Regions from separate parts of the Vibrio mangrovi genome, predicted to be linked through region 1. Evidence: predicted binding sites of a transcription regulator. Region 1 holds the regulator's gene; the other holds the start of a gene.

Region 1 (8,520 bases):
CATTCAGCAGCATATTTCTGAACGCATTGACGGTTGAATTACGATTCAGGTGTTTATCTGTTACTTGATTCGCTTTACTGCCTTCGAGCCGATAGTGGTGGGAGTGTGATGCAGAGCGTTCATCAAGCAGGATTTCATGGCGCAGTTCTTTGAGTTTGGATTTGAAGGTCGATAGGCCGTGATTGGCTTTCAACTCCTGACTGACAGCACTTTTTCTGCCGAGCTTAAAATCATAATAGCCAACATTCTCGGTATGCTTAATCCCGGCTCCGACAGGATTCATCCGGATGACTGTTTCTCCGGGCTTTGGTGTTCTCAGGCCTTCCGGGATTGTCTCTGCCTTTGACAATCCTGACGAATGATACTCTTTACCTTCAGGTATGACATTATATCCTTTGAGTTCGGTATCAGACACAATCTTATACAAAGCCCCCTGATCATAGCTGAAATCCAGTTTATGTCCGGCTGCAATCTTAAAACTGGGTTCTCCGTGTTTTTTGTATTCACCTGAGAGAATCACCATGTCATCTAACCTGAGCGTCAGCTGGTGTTTATGTGGGTCTTTTGTTGCGGAAATCTCAGACTGAAATCTGGACTTATGCCCTTCTCCCGCCATTCTCTGCAATCGTTCAAATGCAATGAGCTTGCCGTTTACACTTATGTTCTCCGTGTTGTACATGATGTCATGCAGACATGCTACTGCTGCTTTCTTTTCAGTACTGCAAAAGCTGTGTCTGATTTTTTGCCAGGCAATGTCTTCAATGGAGTGCTGTTTATTATTCCGGGTAACATCTTCTGGCCGTATACCAGTCGGCTTTGCATGGTTGACTGTTGAAATACTCATATGCGTCTTTTGATATCCACCTTCTATTCAAACCATACAATATATGTGTTTGATTCTGTGAGAGTGTTCCCAAAATATCCAATTAATTACGGGCATCCCTATGAATAAATAGCTGAATGAATTGTCAGCATCAGAAACGGTGGCGTTAGCTACGTAGCGCCAGCAATGCTCCGAAGCTGATGAGTCCGAGGCTGCACATATGCTGAACTGGCCGGGTAATCGCCCGGAGTATCTGTTGCAGTTTTTCTGTGGTGACAAACAGTGCCAGCAGGCAGAACCATATTCCGTGTAACGCCATGAGATAGAAACCATAGAGAAGTGCTTCCTGATGATGTGGGTCATTGGTGCCTAGGATCTGACTGAAAATACTCAGGAAAAACAGCATTGTTTTAGGATTCAGCGCATTACAGAAAAAGCCCTGCATAAATGTCCGGGGTTGAGTGACCACTGCCGCCTGAAGATGGGGCGTGGATTTTGGCTCTGGAGTTTTTTCGCATAGTCCTTTGATTCCCAGATAGATCAAATAGGCAGCACCGGCATAACGGATGACTGTGAATAACCACTGACTCTGTGAAATCAGGTAACTGATCCCAAGCAGTGAATAGCTGATATGAACGCCAATCGCCAGACCGATTCCCAAAGCCGTATGAATACCGGCCCGGCGACCGTAGACCAGACTGTTTTTCAGCACCAGAGCGAAGTCAGCTCCGGGGCTGATGACGATTAATAATCCGAGTAAAGCCAATGTCAGTGTTGTCATAATCTCTCCGAATCCATGAAGTGAGGTCTGTTATTGTATGCATTTATGAATCATTTATAATCGAAATGAATTCCATCAATATGTGAGATAAATTCACACATGAGACATCTGAAATCGTTTCATATTTTCCATGTAGCGGCACAGTCAGTCAGTTTTACTCAGGCTGCTGAAGTTCTGTGTCTGACGCATGGTGCGGTCAGCAAGCAGATCAAGGTGCTGGAACAATATACCGGTCAGCAGTTGTTTGAGCGGCAGGGGCGGCAGATGGTGCTGACTCAGGCCGGACGTTTGCTGAAACAGTATACGGATGTGGCATTTCAGGCTTTAGAAGAAGGGAAAGAGCGTCTGCAACAACAGGATCCTTCAGTGCTGGAAATCTCTTGTGAGCCCACGCTGACGATGCGCTGGCTAATGCCGCGGCTGGATGGTTTTTTCCGGGAAACCGGAATTGATGTACGCTTGTCGACGGCCGGTGGACCAGTCAGACTGGGACGTTCCGGGTTATCGCTGGCTATTCGTCGGGATGATTTTGTCATCGATCGTGATTATCGGAGAACTGTGCTGGTGGATGAGTGGATCGGGCCGGTCTGTACTGTTGATTACTGGCGGCAAAACAGTCAAAGTCCGGAGCGGATGAAGCGTTTGCATACCCGAACCCGTCCTCATGCATGGGATGACTGGTTGTCGCGTGATAACCAGAGAAATCTGCACTCCTTTGGTCAGGATCAGCATTTTGAGCATTTCTATTTTTCGCTTCAGGCGGCAGCTGATGGGTTAGGGATTGCAATGAGTTCTTATCCGTTGATTGTTGATGAACTGAAAAAGGGGCGCTTGATAGCACCTTACGGATTTTTACGTTCCGGGCACCGATATGTGGTATTGCAGCTTCCCGACTCTGACAGTCAGGCTGAATCAGAACTGATTGCATGGCTCACTGATCAAATGTCGCTCTGTTGTCCGGTAGAAGAAGCTGAGGGTTATCTTGCACCATGATCTCCACTTGTCTTTTGGTTCTCAGTATTTTTACAAATAGCACCTAAGACGATGGATGTTCATTCTTGATTTATTGGCACTATCCTGCACAATAGCGGCCTGACTTTCAGCAGTAGTTTGGCGCGGAATTTTCATGTTACTCATTATTGATAATTATGACTCGTTTACTTACAACCTGTATCAGTACTTCTGTGAATTGGGTACTGACGTAAAAGTTATCCGTAATGATCAGATCGATATTCCCGGTATTGCAGCGCTGAATCCTTCCCATCTGGTAATATCTCCGGGGCCATGTACGCCGAATGAAGCCGGAATTTCTCTGGAAGCAGTCAGACATTTTGCCGGTCAGTTGCCGTTGCTGGGGGTTTGCCTTGGCCATCAGGCCATTGCTCAGGCGTTCGGTGCGAATGTTGTCCGGGCAAGACAGGTAATGCATGGCAAGACTTCTCCGGTTCGCCATACTCATCAGGGGTTATTTCACGGGCTGAACGACCCGCTGACCGTTACCCGCTATCATTCTCTGGTTGTTGAAAAGCAGAGCTTACCGGATTGCTTTGAAGTCACGGCCTGGACAGAAACCTCAGATGGCGGTATCGATGAGATCATGGGCTATCAGCATCGTACGCTGCCTATTGATGCCGTTCAGTTCCATCCCGAATCGATCAAAACAGAGCAGGGACATGAACTGCTGGCTAATTTTTTGCGCCGCTCGTAGCCTGTCGCTAAACACCTTTCCCGAAAAATTATCTAAAATGCAATAAAAATCATTTTTATTGCATAAATAGTCATATAGAATCAATAATGCAGAATGTTCTGAACAGTGTCATTGACGATGGTGTCGGTTACTGACACCGGTCGAACGGTATATTAAGAGCATCCGTAAACTGTCAGAATGAACCGATCATCTATAATGGTGGATACTGGTATTTGTCGGTTGTAAGCTCGTGAACGAAAAGGGGAATGCGTCAATGGCTATAGAAAGTAAAGTCGATCGGGCACAGTTCGATGAGGTCATGGTACCTTGTTACAGTCCGATGGAAGTGATTCCGGTACGGGGAAAAGGTTCCCGGCTGTGGGATCAGGCAGAGAAAGAATATATCGATTTTGCCGGAGGCATCGCAGTCAGTTGCCTGGGACATTGCCATCCGGCAATGGTTCAGGCTCTGACAGAGCAGGCTCAGAAAGTCTGGCATCTGAGTAATGTGATGACCAATGAACCAGCCTTGCGTCTGGCAAAGAAATTAACGGAACTGAGTTTTGCAGAAAAAGTCTTTTTCGCCAACTCCGGGGCTGAGGCTAACGAGGCTGCACTGAAGCTGGCCCGTCGTTGGGCCGCAGATAATTATGGCCCGGAAAAATCTGAAATTATTGCATTTGAACAGGGATTCCATGGGCGGACGTTTTTTACCGTGACCGTTGGAGGACAGTCGTCCTACTCCGATGGCTTCGGACCGAAGCCGTCAGATGTTGTGCATCTTCCTTATAACGATCTGGGAGCATTCAAAGCTCAGATTTCAGAGCGGACCTGTGCGGTAATGATGGAGCCGTTACAGGGAGAAGGCGGTATCATTTCTCCGACACCTGAATTCATTCAGGCGGTCAGAGAGTTGTGTGATGAGCACAATGCGTTACTTATCTTTGATGAAGTCCAGACCGGTAATGGTCGCACCGGTGACTTTTATGCTTATCAGGGAACGGGAGTGACTCCGGATATACTAAGTACCGCGAAATCTTTGGGTGGCGGTTTCCCGATTGGGGCGATGTTAACCACCACGGAAATTGCATCTCACTTTAAGGTTGGTGTCCATGGCTCAACCTATGGCGGGAATCCTCTGGCCTGTGCTGTGGCAGAAGCTGTCGTTGATATCACATCTCAGCCTCAGGTGCTTCAGGGGGTAAAAGAGAAAGAGCAGTTGTTCCGTGATGGATTGCAACAGATCAATGCTAAATATCCGATATTCAGCGAAATTCGTGGTAAAGGCCTGCTACTGGGCGCCGTACTGACTGAAGCCTGGCAAGGACGATCCCGGGAAATATTGCAGGCGGCAGGAAAAGAGGGCGTGCTGGTCTTGGTTGCCGGAGCGAATGTTGTCCGCTTCACACCTTCGCTGATTATTGATGATACAGATATCCATGAAGGTTTGCAGAGACTGGAAAAAGCTATTGCATCATTAACTTAGTGACATTTTAGCTCAGGATCTGGGCGATCCTGAGCTATGCTTATAGTCAGACTGCGTTCATTTCGGATGCAGATTTTCAGGGAGAGACATCCATGCTTGTGGTTCGTCCCATTGCAATGGCTGACTATAATGCACTCTATCATTGTGCAATAGAATCAGGTTATGGATTTACATCACTGCCCGTGAATGAGGCATTACTGTCTCATCGTATTGAACATTCTGAAGCGAGTTTCGCTAAAACCGGTATTCAGGCTCCGACAGATGAAAGTTATCTGATGGTCGGCGTGGATACAGAAAGTGGCCGGATTGCCGGTACAACCGCTATCGAAGCTTATGTTGGCTGGGATGCGCCTTCTTATTCTTATCATATCAGTACGATTCTTCATTCTTCCCGTCGTCTGGGAGTCAACAAGATTGTGAAGTTACTGACGCTTGGCAATAACTATACCGGGTGTTCAGAGCTGTGCACACTGTTTCTTTTGCCTGAGTTTCGTGTCGGACTCAACGGACGTCTGATGTCAAAATGCCGTTTTCTGATGCTGGCTGAGCACCGGGAGCGTTTTGCCCAGACCATTATTGCTGAAATGCGTGGTGTTTCTGACGAACAGGGAAACTCTCCTTTCTGGAAGTGGCTTCAGGAACACTTTTTTTCTATCGATTTTTCTCTGGCAGATTATTTAACCGGTTCGGGACATAAAGGGTTTATTGCGGAACTGATGCCTAAGCTGCCGATTTATATTAATTTACTGACTCCAGAAGCACAGGCTGTTATCGGACAGGTCCATGAAAAAACGAAACCGGCTTTAAAATTATTGGAAGAAGAAGGTTTTACCTGCCGGAATTATGTCGATATTTTTGATGCCGGTCCGACAGTTGAGTGTGATTTACGGCATATTGAGTCGGTGAGGCATTCGGTCTCTGCAACCGTCAAAGTTGCAGCACATAAGGGCCGCCAAAAAATAATGCTTAGTAATACCTCATTTGAATTTTTCCGGGCAACAATTGCTGAGGTTGATTTTCGCCTGGAATCTGAGACTGTGATCGTCACGCCTGAAGTTGCCCGGGCTTTGTTGATCCAGTCTGGTGATCGGGTCCGTTTTCTGCTGATCTCCTGAAATATTCAGAGATGGCAGACGGTGCCCGGTGAAGCCCGTCATTGTTGATAGAGAAGGAGGCGCTTATGACGCCGGACTCACTGTTTACTGCATTATGGCAAGATTATACAACCAGACTTTGCCCGTCAGCATGGCGGGTTCATGAACTACTTCAGGAGAATGAGCCGCTGATCAATGACCATATTGCATTGCGTACCTTTAATCTGCCACAGGTTGGTCTTGAAATTGTCGCTCAGCCATTTCTTCGTCTGGGATACATAGCCAAAGGACATTACCAGTTTGAACAGAAGATGCTGCGAGCACAGCATTTTGAGCATCCTAATCCTAAATTACCCAAAGTTTTTATCAGTGAACTGGAAGTAAACCGTTGCTCTGAAGCATTGCAGAAGATTGTCCGAAGTCTGGTGTCTCATGTGAAGCCTGATATGGTTACGGACGTCGATTTTCTTTATGGCGGACGTTTATGGCCCATTTCACTGGAACAGTATTATCTGCTGGCAGAAGAAAGTGAGTATGCTGCCTGGGTTGCTGCGCACGGATACGGAGCCAATCATTTCACTGTCAGTGTGAATCAACTGTCTCGATTCAATCAGGTGGCTGAAGTGAATGCTTACCTGCATCAGCATGGTTTTGTCATAAACGCAGCCGGGGGTGAAGTGAAGGGATCGCCGGAACTTTTTCTGGAGCAGTCATCCACGATGGCAGATCGGGTTGTCGTTGAATTTGATGAAGCGGAACTGTTGGTTCCCGGTGGGTTCTATGAATTTGCCAAACGTTATCCGATGGCAAATGGGATGTTGTATCCCGGATTCGTTGAAGCATCAGCCGACAAAATCTTTGAAAGTACACATCATCAGCGGTGAATCATATTGAAGGGATATCAGTAATAAAAAAGCCATCCGAGGATGGCTTTCTACTTATTGGATCAGGGAAGAAATTATCGTGTACCGTATACCACGATTGTTTTTCCGTGGGCTGAAATAAGGTTTTGCTCTTCGAGCATCTTCAAAATGCGGCCAACGGTTTCACGGGAGCAGCCAACGATTTGACCGATCTCCTGACGGGTAATCTTAATCTGCATTCCATCCGGGTGCGTCATTGCATCAGGTTGTTTTGCCAGATTCAGTAATGTCTGTGCAATACGTCCAGTAACATCCAGGAAGGCCAAATCGCCAACTTTCTGGCTGGTTACCTGAAGGCGGCTTGCCATTTGTCCTGCCAGACGCATCAGAATATCCGGGTTTACCTGAATCAACTGACGGAATTTCTTGAAGGAAATTTCTGCAACTTCACAGGGAGATTTTGCTCTGACCCAGGCTGTTCGTTCCTGACCTTCTTCGAATAAACCAAGTTCACCGATAAAGTCACCCTGATTGAGGTAAGAAAGGATCATCTCTTTTCCTTCTTCATCCTTTATCAGAACAGCAACGGAACCCTTCACGATGTAATAAAGCGTTTCCGCTTTTTCGCCTGCATGAATCAGCGTACTTTTCGACGGGTATTTATGAATGTGACAATGTGAAAGAAACCACTCTAATGTTGGATCGGTTTGAGGTTTACCTAGAACCATAATATCTCTCTTCCTCTGCAGGGTATGCTTGCTGCTTTCCATGTTTTAGCGAAGCTCGAACTGAATACTTAGCATAAAAGCACTTGAGAAAGCCTGCAAGTTGTCTTCTGTTTCGGTTTCAAATAGTATCCTTTTTCTTACACAATTTCTTGACTTTAATCGTGTCATGACCGTGATTTTGTACGCAAAAATGTGCTCATTGTCACGGTATAGGAACTAAAAGCACCAAATTCTGTCCCATTGAATCGTTTGTTAACCAATTTTCCCTGTTTCAATCAACTGCTGAAGGATTGGACGAACGATCAATTCCATTGCAAAACTCATTTTTCCTCCCGGTACGACAATGGTGTTATGTCGTGACATAAACGAACCGTCAATCATCGCCAAAAGATAAGGGAAATCGACCTTTTTAATCCCACGCAGACGAATGACGACAAAACTTTCATCCAGGCTCGGAATCCCCTTGGCGCTCAGAGGATTCGAGGTATCAACCGTCGGAACCCGCTGAAAGTTGATATGTGTCCGGGAAAATTGAGGAGTAATATAATTCAGGTAGTCATCCATTGAACGGACAATCGAATCCATCACCGCTTCTCTGGAGTGTCCCCGATCCCGGGTATCCCGGACATATTTCTGAATCCATTCCAGATTGACAATCGGTACCATGCCTATCAGAAAATCAACATGCTGAGGGACATTTGTCTCTCCATCAACAACACCGCCATGTAACCCTTCATAAAAGAGGACATTGGTATCGTTGGGCAGATCCTGCCAGGGAGTAAATGTTCCCGGCATCTGATTATAAGGAACTGCTTCATCAAATGTATGCAGATAACGGCGAATTTTTCCTGTCCCGGAACGACCATATTCCCGGAAAAACTCTTCCAGTGCAGGAAAGTCATTTGCCTGAGGGCCGAAATAACTGATATGGCGGCCCTGCTCCCTGGCCTTACGAATTTCTACGTCCATTTCCGGCCGGGTAAAGCGGTGAAAACTGTCACCTTCAACCCAGGCTGGCTTGATTCGCATCATGTTAAACATTTTGCGGAAGGCTTCGG
Region 2 (8,520 bases), 1.7 Mb from region 1:
TTATTTTCAAACCCAAAGTGATAGAATTCTCTGCACTGACAATGCCCCGACGGTCAACATTCATGAATTGTCTTGCTTTTCTAAGGCTGATTACCGGATACTTGTTGCAACAGAACTATGTATGCTTGCCATTGAAATAAACAATACGAAAGAGTCATTCTTGCCTTGAAAACGGCTTCTCCACTATTCGGTTCCGTTATTCGCCCGATGACCCATCGTATTCATTCAACTGGTTGATTTAACTAATTTAATCAACACATTATATATGAAAAATAGCGAACAACCGACATTCTTCTTTTTTGATTATGAAACCTGGGGAACGCACCCTGCCAAAGATCGCCCTTGCCAGTTTGCCGGTGTCCGGACCGATTCGGATTTCAATGTCATCGGAGAACCATTAGTCATCTTTTGCAAGCTTCCGGCAGATTACCTTCCGGCACCGGAAGCAGCTCTGATTACCGGCATTACACCACAGCAGGCCAATACCAAAGGTTTATCCGAACCGGAATTTATCCACCGTATTCATCAGGAACTGGCAAAACCCAATACAACCAGTCTGGGCTATAACAATATTCGCTTTGACGATGAGATCACCCGCTATACCTGCTACCGTAATTTTATCGACCCCTATGCATGGAGCTGGCAGAACGGTAACTCCCGCTGGGACTTGCTGGATGTAGCCAGAGCCTGTCATGCACTTCGCCCGGAAGGTGTTGAGTGGCCTCAAAATGAGGATGGAACTACCAGCTTCAAACTGGAACATCTCTCCGTTGCGAATGGTATCGAACATGCCAACGCGCATGATGCGATGGCTGATGTTTACGCGACCATTGAACTAGCAAAAGTTATCAGAAAGGCACAACCCAAATTATTTGATTACTTTTGCAGTATGCGCCATAAGCGTAAGCTGAACGACCTGATCGATATTGTCAGCATGACACCATTGATGCACGTGTCCGGTATGTTGGGAAGTCACTGTCAATACACCAGTTGGGTTGTTCCACTCGCATGGCACCCTCAGAATAAAAATGCCGTGATCATGGTTGACCTGGCAAAAGATCCACAACCACTTTTTGATCTGGATGCTGATGCGCTTCGGGGACGTCTCTATACCAAACATGATGATTTACAAGAGGATGAACTCCCTGTCCCGGTTAAACTGGTGCATCTGAATAAATGCCCGATCCTTGCTCCGGCCAAAACGCTGACAGCAGAGAACGCCAGCTCGATAGGAATCGACAGAGACAAGTGTCTGCATCATTTAGCACTGATCAAACAACACCCGGAAATCAGAGAGAAGCTGGTACAGATTTTTAGTGAAGAAAAAGACTATACCACGGATTCCGATGTAGACACGCAGCTGTACAGCGGCTTCTTCAATCCTGCCGATAAAGCGGCGATGGAAATCATCCGGCAAACATCTCCTGATGCATTGCAGGATTTATCCATTTCTTTTCAGGATCCGCGTATCAAACCGCTATTGTTCCGTTATCGGGCCAGAAATTATCCGGAGACACTCACAATGCCGGAACAGAAACAGTGGCAATCCCACTGTCAGGACTACTTCTCTCAGCACATGGATGATTATATTCTGCGTCTGGAAAATCTTGCTCATGAACATGAGCAGGATGCGCACAAGATGCAGATACTGAAATCAATCTACCATTACGTTGCCAGCCTGACATCGTAGTGGATTTACTCGCCGGATATTATCTTCATGCTGGTCTTTTTATGGATAAGGCTTTCATGTAGTGAAGATGAATATCCGCTAATTTCGGAAATCGACATGATAATCTCACTGCTCAAATATGTTGTCTCTTTTGGAGCAATCTTTACTTCTCTGTGGCTCGGAACCCTTCTTCAGGTCTGGTTACATCTTTCCATTCCGGGCAGCGTTCTGGGAATGCTGATTCTGTTTATTGCCCTCTCCAGCGGACTACTGCCGGTCACCTGGGTAAAACCGGGCGCTTCACTGTTTATCCGCTATATGGTTTTTCTCTTTGTTCCAATCAGTGTCGGCCTGATGGTTCATTTCGATACACTTGTCCGGAATGCGTTACCTATTTTTGCCAGTGCTGTTGGTGGCACAATCATTGTGTTGGTCGGTATGGGTCTGTTACTGGATCGCATGCTGAAAAAAGAACATCACTGAGGAATATCACAAATGTGGCTTTTTATTACTATTGCTATCTTTTTTGCCGTCCGCTGGCTGTGCCAAAAATGCCAGACACCGCTTGCGAATCCTCTACTGATTTGTGTGGCAATTCTTATCGGTATCCTGATCTATTTTCACGTTCCTTATCAAACCTATGCAGCAGACAATCAGTGGGTCAACTTTTTACTACAACCCGCTGTCGTTGCTCTCGCCTACCCACTTTATGAGCAATTACCACAAATTCGGGCCAAATGGCGAATCATCCTGTTTGCCTGTGTTTTTGGCAGTGTAATGTCTATGCTCACGACAGCGCTGATTGCGATATTATTTCATGCGGATATGCCTCTCATTGCCGCTTTGCTGGCAAAATCAGTCACCACACCGATTGCGATGGAAATCACCAGTAATCTGGGAGGAGAACCGTCAATTGCTGCGATTTTAGTCCTGATTGTCGGCCTGTTCGGCGCTATTTTCGCATACCCGATTTACCGGTTTCTGAATATCACCCATCCGATCGCAAAAGGGCTCACGATGGGAAGTGTCTCTCACGCCTTGGGGACAGCAAGCTGTGTAGAAAATGATCCCAGAGATGCAGCATTCAGCTCTCTTGCTCTGGTTCTCTGCGGTATTATTACTTCTGTACTGGCACCGTTGGCATATGTCTTCGCATTATGGTGTAGTCAGTAATATGCAGATGTAGTTATTGACAAACTAACCGATAATGTACTGTCATATCTAATTGATGCGATACGATAAATGAATATTTTAAATACAGTATCCATACTGTAAAAAAAGATTAGGGGTAGATCAAAAAACGTACAAAAACAAATCAATCAAAAGCATCTTGTTTCATATAATCATCATGAACTCATTCATGAGGATAATACGAAATGAAATATAAGAAATACAATATAGTTAACATCGTCAGTATGCTGGGTCTCACCCTGATGTTGCTGGCTTCTGCCAGTAATGTGAATGCCGCCCAGTCGTGTGTCGCCGGTAACTGGGTTGCTCCAGCTGCCACCGGAACCGACGGTTCACCGCTCAGAATAGAAAGTGCACACTTTGCCACTTACTGGGCTGACGGCACGAACATCAATCAGTCCCAAGCCTGGAATGCGTTGAATACGCTGGAAAGTATCTGGGACATCTACTTCGGCGACACAGTCAATTTTCAGGAACCTTACTGTAACTCGTCAGCAAAATACAAAGCGGGTATCCATTTTGGTAATAACTATGGTCTGTCCGGCGGTGGCTGGTATAGCAATGGTCATAGTAATATGGGCATGTGGGTCGGCCCCGGAACAGCAGCAGACGGCTGGGGACTTGCTCACGAATTCGCACATGGCGTTCAGTCTCTAACACCGGCATTCCCTGAATGTGGTGGCGTCGCATGCTGGATTTATGAAAGTCATGCCAACTGGATGGCTCATCAGGTCTTCCCGACCAATCTCCATTGCAGTGAAATGCTGGCCAATGCCCCTCATCTGCATTATGGCAACACCCGGGACCGTTACTGTAACTGGCAATTCTTCGAGTACCTCAAAGATAAGTTTGGTCATGAAGTCGTCAACAATATGTGGACAAAAGACGCACCATATGGCTGGCGTGATCCCTGGACAAAGCTCATGTATAACCAGAACTGGAATATCGAACAGTTAAATGATCTGTTCGGTGAATGGGCAATGCACAATGTTACCTGGGATTACCGAAATCCGGATGGCAGTAATAAAGGTTCACTGTTCCGCTCCACTTATGGTGCCATTGATCAGGATCCAGGCAACAATACCCATCGCCGGTTACGCCTGACACAGCTGGAATCTATGGATAATCAGTGGCAGGGCAATCACCGTTTTGTTTCACCTTACCACTGGGCACCACAGCGTTGGGGTTATAATGTCATTCGTCTCTATCCTGAAGCAAACACAAGAAATGTAACCATTACATTTCGTGGTGTCGCCCAGTCCGGTGCAAATTCAGGGTGGCGCTGGGGTCTGGTAGCGACCGACAGCAGTCTGTCTCGTCCCCGTTACAGTGAACTGAAAAGTGGTACTGATGGTCAATTAAGCTTTGCCGTTAATTCCAACGAAGAGCTTTATCTGGTCGTTCTTGCTGCGCCAACCCAGTACCAAAAAATTACCTGGGAAGGAACATCTGACGGCACACCATATCCTTCTATCTACCGTTATCCATATATGGTACAGATGCAGGGCGCCTGGCCGGCAGGCTTCCGGAATGGCAACAGAGACGCCTGCCCTAACGGTACCGTTCGGCATCCATATGGCGGCGGATGTGCTGTTAATGGTACACCATCAAGTGTTTATGTCGGCCCTTATGCCAAAGTATTGGGAGGAAATGTCTCAGGTAATGCACGAATCGTTGATCATGCCACGGTTGTGAATGGAACTGTTTCCGGTAATAGTACTGTCGGTGCCATGAGTCTGATTGGGGTTGCTCCGAACAACTATATGTGGGGACGCCAGTTCCATGTTCGGGACAATGCAGTTGTCGAATCAACGTTTTATCCGATGGGATGGTTCTCCGATAATCAGAGTGCCAGTGGCAATGTCCGCCTGCTTGGAGATTTAGAGTACTACACAAGTAAATCTTACAACACATTCTACGGACTGGTGAATGACAACTGGAATGGAGTCAACAGTGTCAACGAAGTCACTGTGATGCCTCCTTATCAGTGGCGGAATTAGTCGCTGAAACCGTAGTGATAAATAGATAGAAGTATCCCGGAATACGTCTGCGTGTCGTATTCCGGTTTTCCGGATAAAGTTACACCGCATACTGATAATAGAATTTATTATCACCCACCATATGGTGATATAAATCACAATATTAATGAAACTGAAACAATTATTGGTCGCATAATAAGAATTTAGTCACAACAAATTAATCAAACTACGCTAGTATGAAATACCTGAAGTTGTGAAAGAGATGAAAATATGACCCAAGACTTACTCACTGTTCTCAGTCAGTTTCCCGCCACTCTGGCTAAGCAAGTCGAGAATATCATCATAGATCCGAGCTTTTCTGCCTACTTCACCTCACAACAAGTCGAGCAGCTGACCCACAGTACCGATATGGACACACAGACACTCGCTCAGCATCTGCTACCGCTGGCTGCTGCTTATGCATATACACCGATTTCAGATTTTCGGGTCGGAGCGATTGTCCTCGGAGAATCCGGGGCGCTGTACTTTGGTGCCAACATTGAGTTCTCTAACGTGCAACTAGGGCAAACCATTCATGCGGAACAGGCAGCAATCGTTCATGCCTGGATGGCCGGAGAAAAAAGGCTGACCGACATCATCATCGATACTCCACCCTGTGGTCATTGCCGCCAGTTTATGAATGAACTCTCAGGCGCAGACACATTACATATTACACTGCCCGGCAAAGAAGCTAAAAAATTGCATGACTATCTTCCTGAGGCATTCGGACCATTAGATCTGGGAATCCAGACCGGTTTGATGGGGGAACAATCACATCAAGTCCATGCAGAATATTCAGATCCGTTAAAACAGGAAGCAATTAAAGCATTAAACAAAAGCTATGCTCCATATAGCAATACTTTTAGTGGTATCGCCATAGAACTTACGGACCAGAGAGTTTCTTTAGGTGCCTATGCCGAAAATGCGGCTTTCAATCCCAGCCTTCCCCCACTTCAGGTCGCGCTGGTACAACTCAGAATGCATGGCTCTGCATTTAATGACATCAAACGTGTTGTCCTTGCCGAAACGAAAAGCGGAAAGATAACCCATCTGGACGATACCCGTTCAACCCTGCAAAAAATCGACCCCAATATACAACTGGAATATATTCAAATATAAGATTCTTCTGAACATAACCAGTTAATAATTCATGAGAAATCCCCCTTCTCATGTTTAACCTCCCCAAAAAGCAAACGTTTGCTTTTTGGGGCGATTCCAGTATGATTGCCGCAGTTTTCATAATGAAATGAGGAAATCAGATAATGTTGGGGACAGCGACAAGAGAAAGTGCAACACGAGTTCTGCTACTTGGCTCCGGAGAGCTGGGCAAGGAAGTCGCTATCGAGTGCCAGCGGCTGGGGCTGGAAGTCATTGCTTGTGACCGATACGCTAATGCACCGGCAATGCAGGTTGCTCATCGTTGCCATGTGTTCAATATGCTGGATGGTGATGCACTACGTAAAGTGATTGAGCTGGAAAAACCCGACTATGTGGTTCCCGAAGTTGAGGCAATTGCAACGGCAACACTTGTTGAGATGGAAGCTGAAGGCATCAACATCGTACCAACAGCCAAAGCAACCCAACTGACCATGAATCGTGAAGGGATCCGCCGCCTGGCTGCTGAGACATTATCTTTGACGACCTCACCCTATCGTTTTGCTGATAACTACGATAGTTTCCGGGATGCTATTGCAGAAGTGGGACTTCCATGCGTCGTCAAACCGGTCATGAGTTCTTCTGGTAAAGGCCAAAGTGTCATCAAATCAGAACAGGATATCGATAAAGCCTGGGACTATGCACAGGAAGGTGGCAGAACTGGTGCCGGAAGAGTTATCGTGGAAGGCTTTATTGACTTTGACTATGAGATTACCCAGTTAACTGTCAGTGCCGTCGATGGTATCCATTTCTGTGCACCAATAGGACACCGTCAGGAAGATGGTGACTACCGGGAATCCTGGCAGCCTCAGGCCATGTCTGAAACAGCACTGAAAAATGCACAAGAAGTTGCAGGTAAAGTCGTCACAGCACTCGGCGGATACGGAATCTTCGGTGTTGAGCTATTTGTAAAAGGTGATCAAGTCATCTTCAACGAAGTGTCTCCACGTCCACATGATACAGGACTGGTTACTCTGGCTTCTCAGAACCTATCCGAATTTGCCCTGCACGTACGCGCATTTACCGGATTACCGGTTCAGCAGATCGTTCAATATCAACCGGCAGCTTCAGTTGCTTTACTTGGTCAGGGAACATCTGACAATATTCGTTTTGACGGTCTGGCAGCAGCACTGACTGTACCGGGAACACAACTTCGCCTGTTTGCTAAACCAGAAATCGGAGGAAGAAGAAGACTCGGAGTAACTCTGGCTACAGGAGAAAACGTAGAGCAGGCCAAAGAAGCAGCTCTGGCATGTGCCCGTCAGATTATCATTCATTACTAAGACAATGAATCTGCCAGTATAAAGCCACAATACAATAGAAATGAAACATGATGGCAGAATAAAAACAGGCCGGGTCTTTATAACCTGGCCTTTATCATTTCAACCAACATGCTCTAGGCTTCAATAAGCCAGACTTCATCGGCAAATCGGGTAAGATTTTGTCTGGCAATCTTCGGATGATGCTGATCCGCTTCCTGACGACAAAGTAACATTGTTTTCATCCCCGGAAATAGTTGTTGTACCTGTTCAGCGTCAACACTAAACGGTGGTCCGGCTAATTCATCCTGTACATAATCTACCGTAATCAGAAGAATCCTTCCACCCGGTTTCAGCAACGAACATAACCGCTGGGCATATGCATATCTCTGGGATGGAGCAATTGACACCAATGCCGCCCGATCATAAATCAGATCGACGCCACTAAGTGGAGCTGTGAATACATCACCCTGATAGATTTCTAGCTCGTCAAATTCATAATACACATGAGATGAATCAATATGTGTCACTAACGGTAGGTAAAAGTGCTCGGCAAAAAAAGCCCTGACAGCAATTTCACTGAGTTCCACACCAATGACTTTTTGGTGTTTCGACGCCAGCCAGACGAGATCTTCACTCTTTCCACATAAGGGAACAAGAACATGCTCATCTCCCTTTGGTGACAATGCAGGCCAGTATTCTATCAACAACGGATTAACATCAGTCGAATGAAAACCAATACGATTTGAAGCCCACTTTGTGAGCCAGAAATCTTTATCCATGAAGAACTTCTCTGATATAAAAACAATAGCCACTGGAACAGGTCTACAGTAGAACTGTTTATCAGTGGCAAAAGGCTAGAAGCCGGAAAGAATATAAGATTCATCAATGAAAGCGTACCGCCTGTACACCTTCATGTATCACTCATTACTCTTCGTTCGGTTCTATATTTTCGACGCGGGCTTTCAGTTTCTGGCCCGGGCGGAATGTGACAACACGTCTTGCAGTAATCGGAATATCCTCACCGGTTTTTGGATTTCGACCAGGACGCTCGTTCTTGTCTCTCAGGTCAAAATTACCAAAGCCAGACAGTTTTACCTGCTCGCCATTTTCCAGAGCTTTACGGATTTCCTCAAAAAATGCTTCAACCGTTTCCTTGGCATCCCGTTTACTAAACTCAAGCTTTTCGAACAGGTTTTCAGCCAAATCGGCCTTTGTGAGCGCCATA

Evidence for each region. The regulator CRP, encoded in region 1, controls carbon source genes, mostly activating them, when cyclic AMP is high. The targets are predictions, from matches to a motif close to TGTGANNNNNNTCACA.
Region 2: the regulator CRP is predicted to act here: its motif matches at 4,984-4,999, upstream of cdd (cytidine deaminase).

What each region holds. Positions count from the first base shown of each region.
Region 1 covers NZ_AP024883.1:3,249,291-3,257,810, reverse strand. Annotated here, with positions in the region: gene OCU74_RS14535 (inositol polyphosphate kinase family protein) at 1-844, opposite strand, end outside; gene OCU74_RS14530 (LysE family translocator) at 990-1,604, opposite strand; gene OCU74_RS14525 (LysR family transcriptional regulator) at 1,704-2,597, shown strand; gene OCU74_RS14520 (aminodeoxychorismate/anthranilate synthase component II) at 2,731-3,312, shown strand; gene OCU74_RS14515 (aspartate aminotransferase family protein) at 3,566-4,777, shown strand; gene astA (arginine N-succinyltransferase) at 4,870-5,892, shown strand; gene OCU74_RS14505 (DUF1338 domain-containing protein) at 5,958-6,755, shown strand; gene crp (cAMP-activated global transcriptional regulator CRP) at 6,830-7,462, opposite strand; gene OCU74_RS14495 (phosphoribulokinase) at 7,715-8,520, opposite strand, start outside.
Region 2 covers NZ_AP024883.1:1,524,456-1,532,975, reverse strand. Annotated here, with positions in the region: gene sbcB (exodeoxyribonuclease I) at 266-1,690, shown strand; gene OCU74_RS06955 (CidA/LrgA family protein) at 1,787-2,152, shown strand; gene OCU74_RS06950 (LrgB family protein) at 2,165-2,842, shown strand; gene OCU74_RS06945 (DUF6055 domain-containing protein) at 3,046-4,860, shown strand; gene cdd (cytidine deaminase) at 5,110-5,997, shown strand; gene purT (formate-dependent phosphoribosylglycinamide formyltransferase) at 6,141-7,316, shown strand; gene OCU74_RS06930 (thiopurine S-methyltransferase) at 7,430-8,074, opposite strand; gene ihfA (integration host factor subunit alpha) at 8,220-8,519, opposite strand.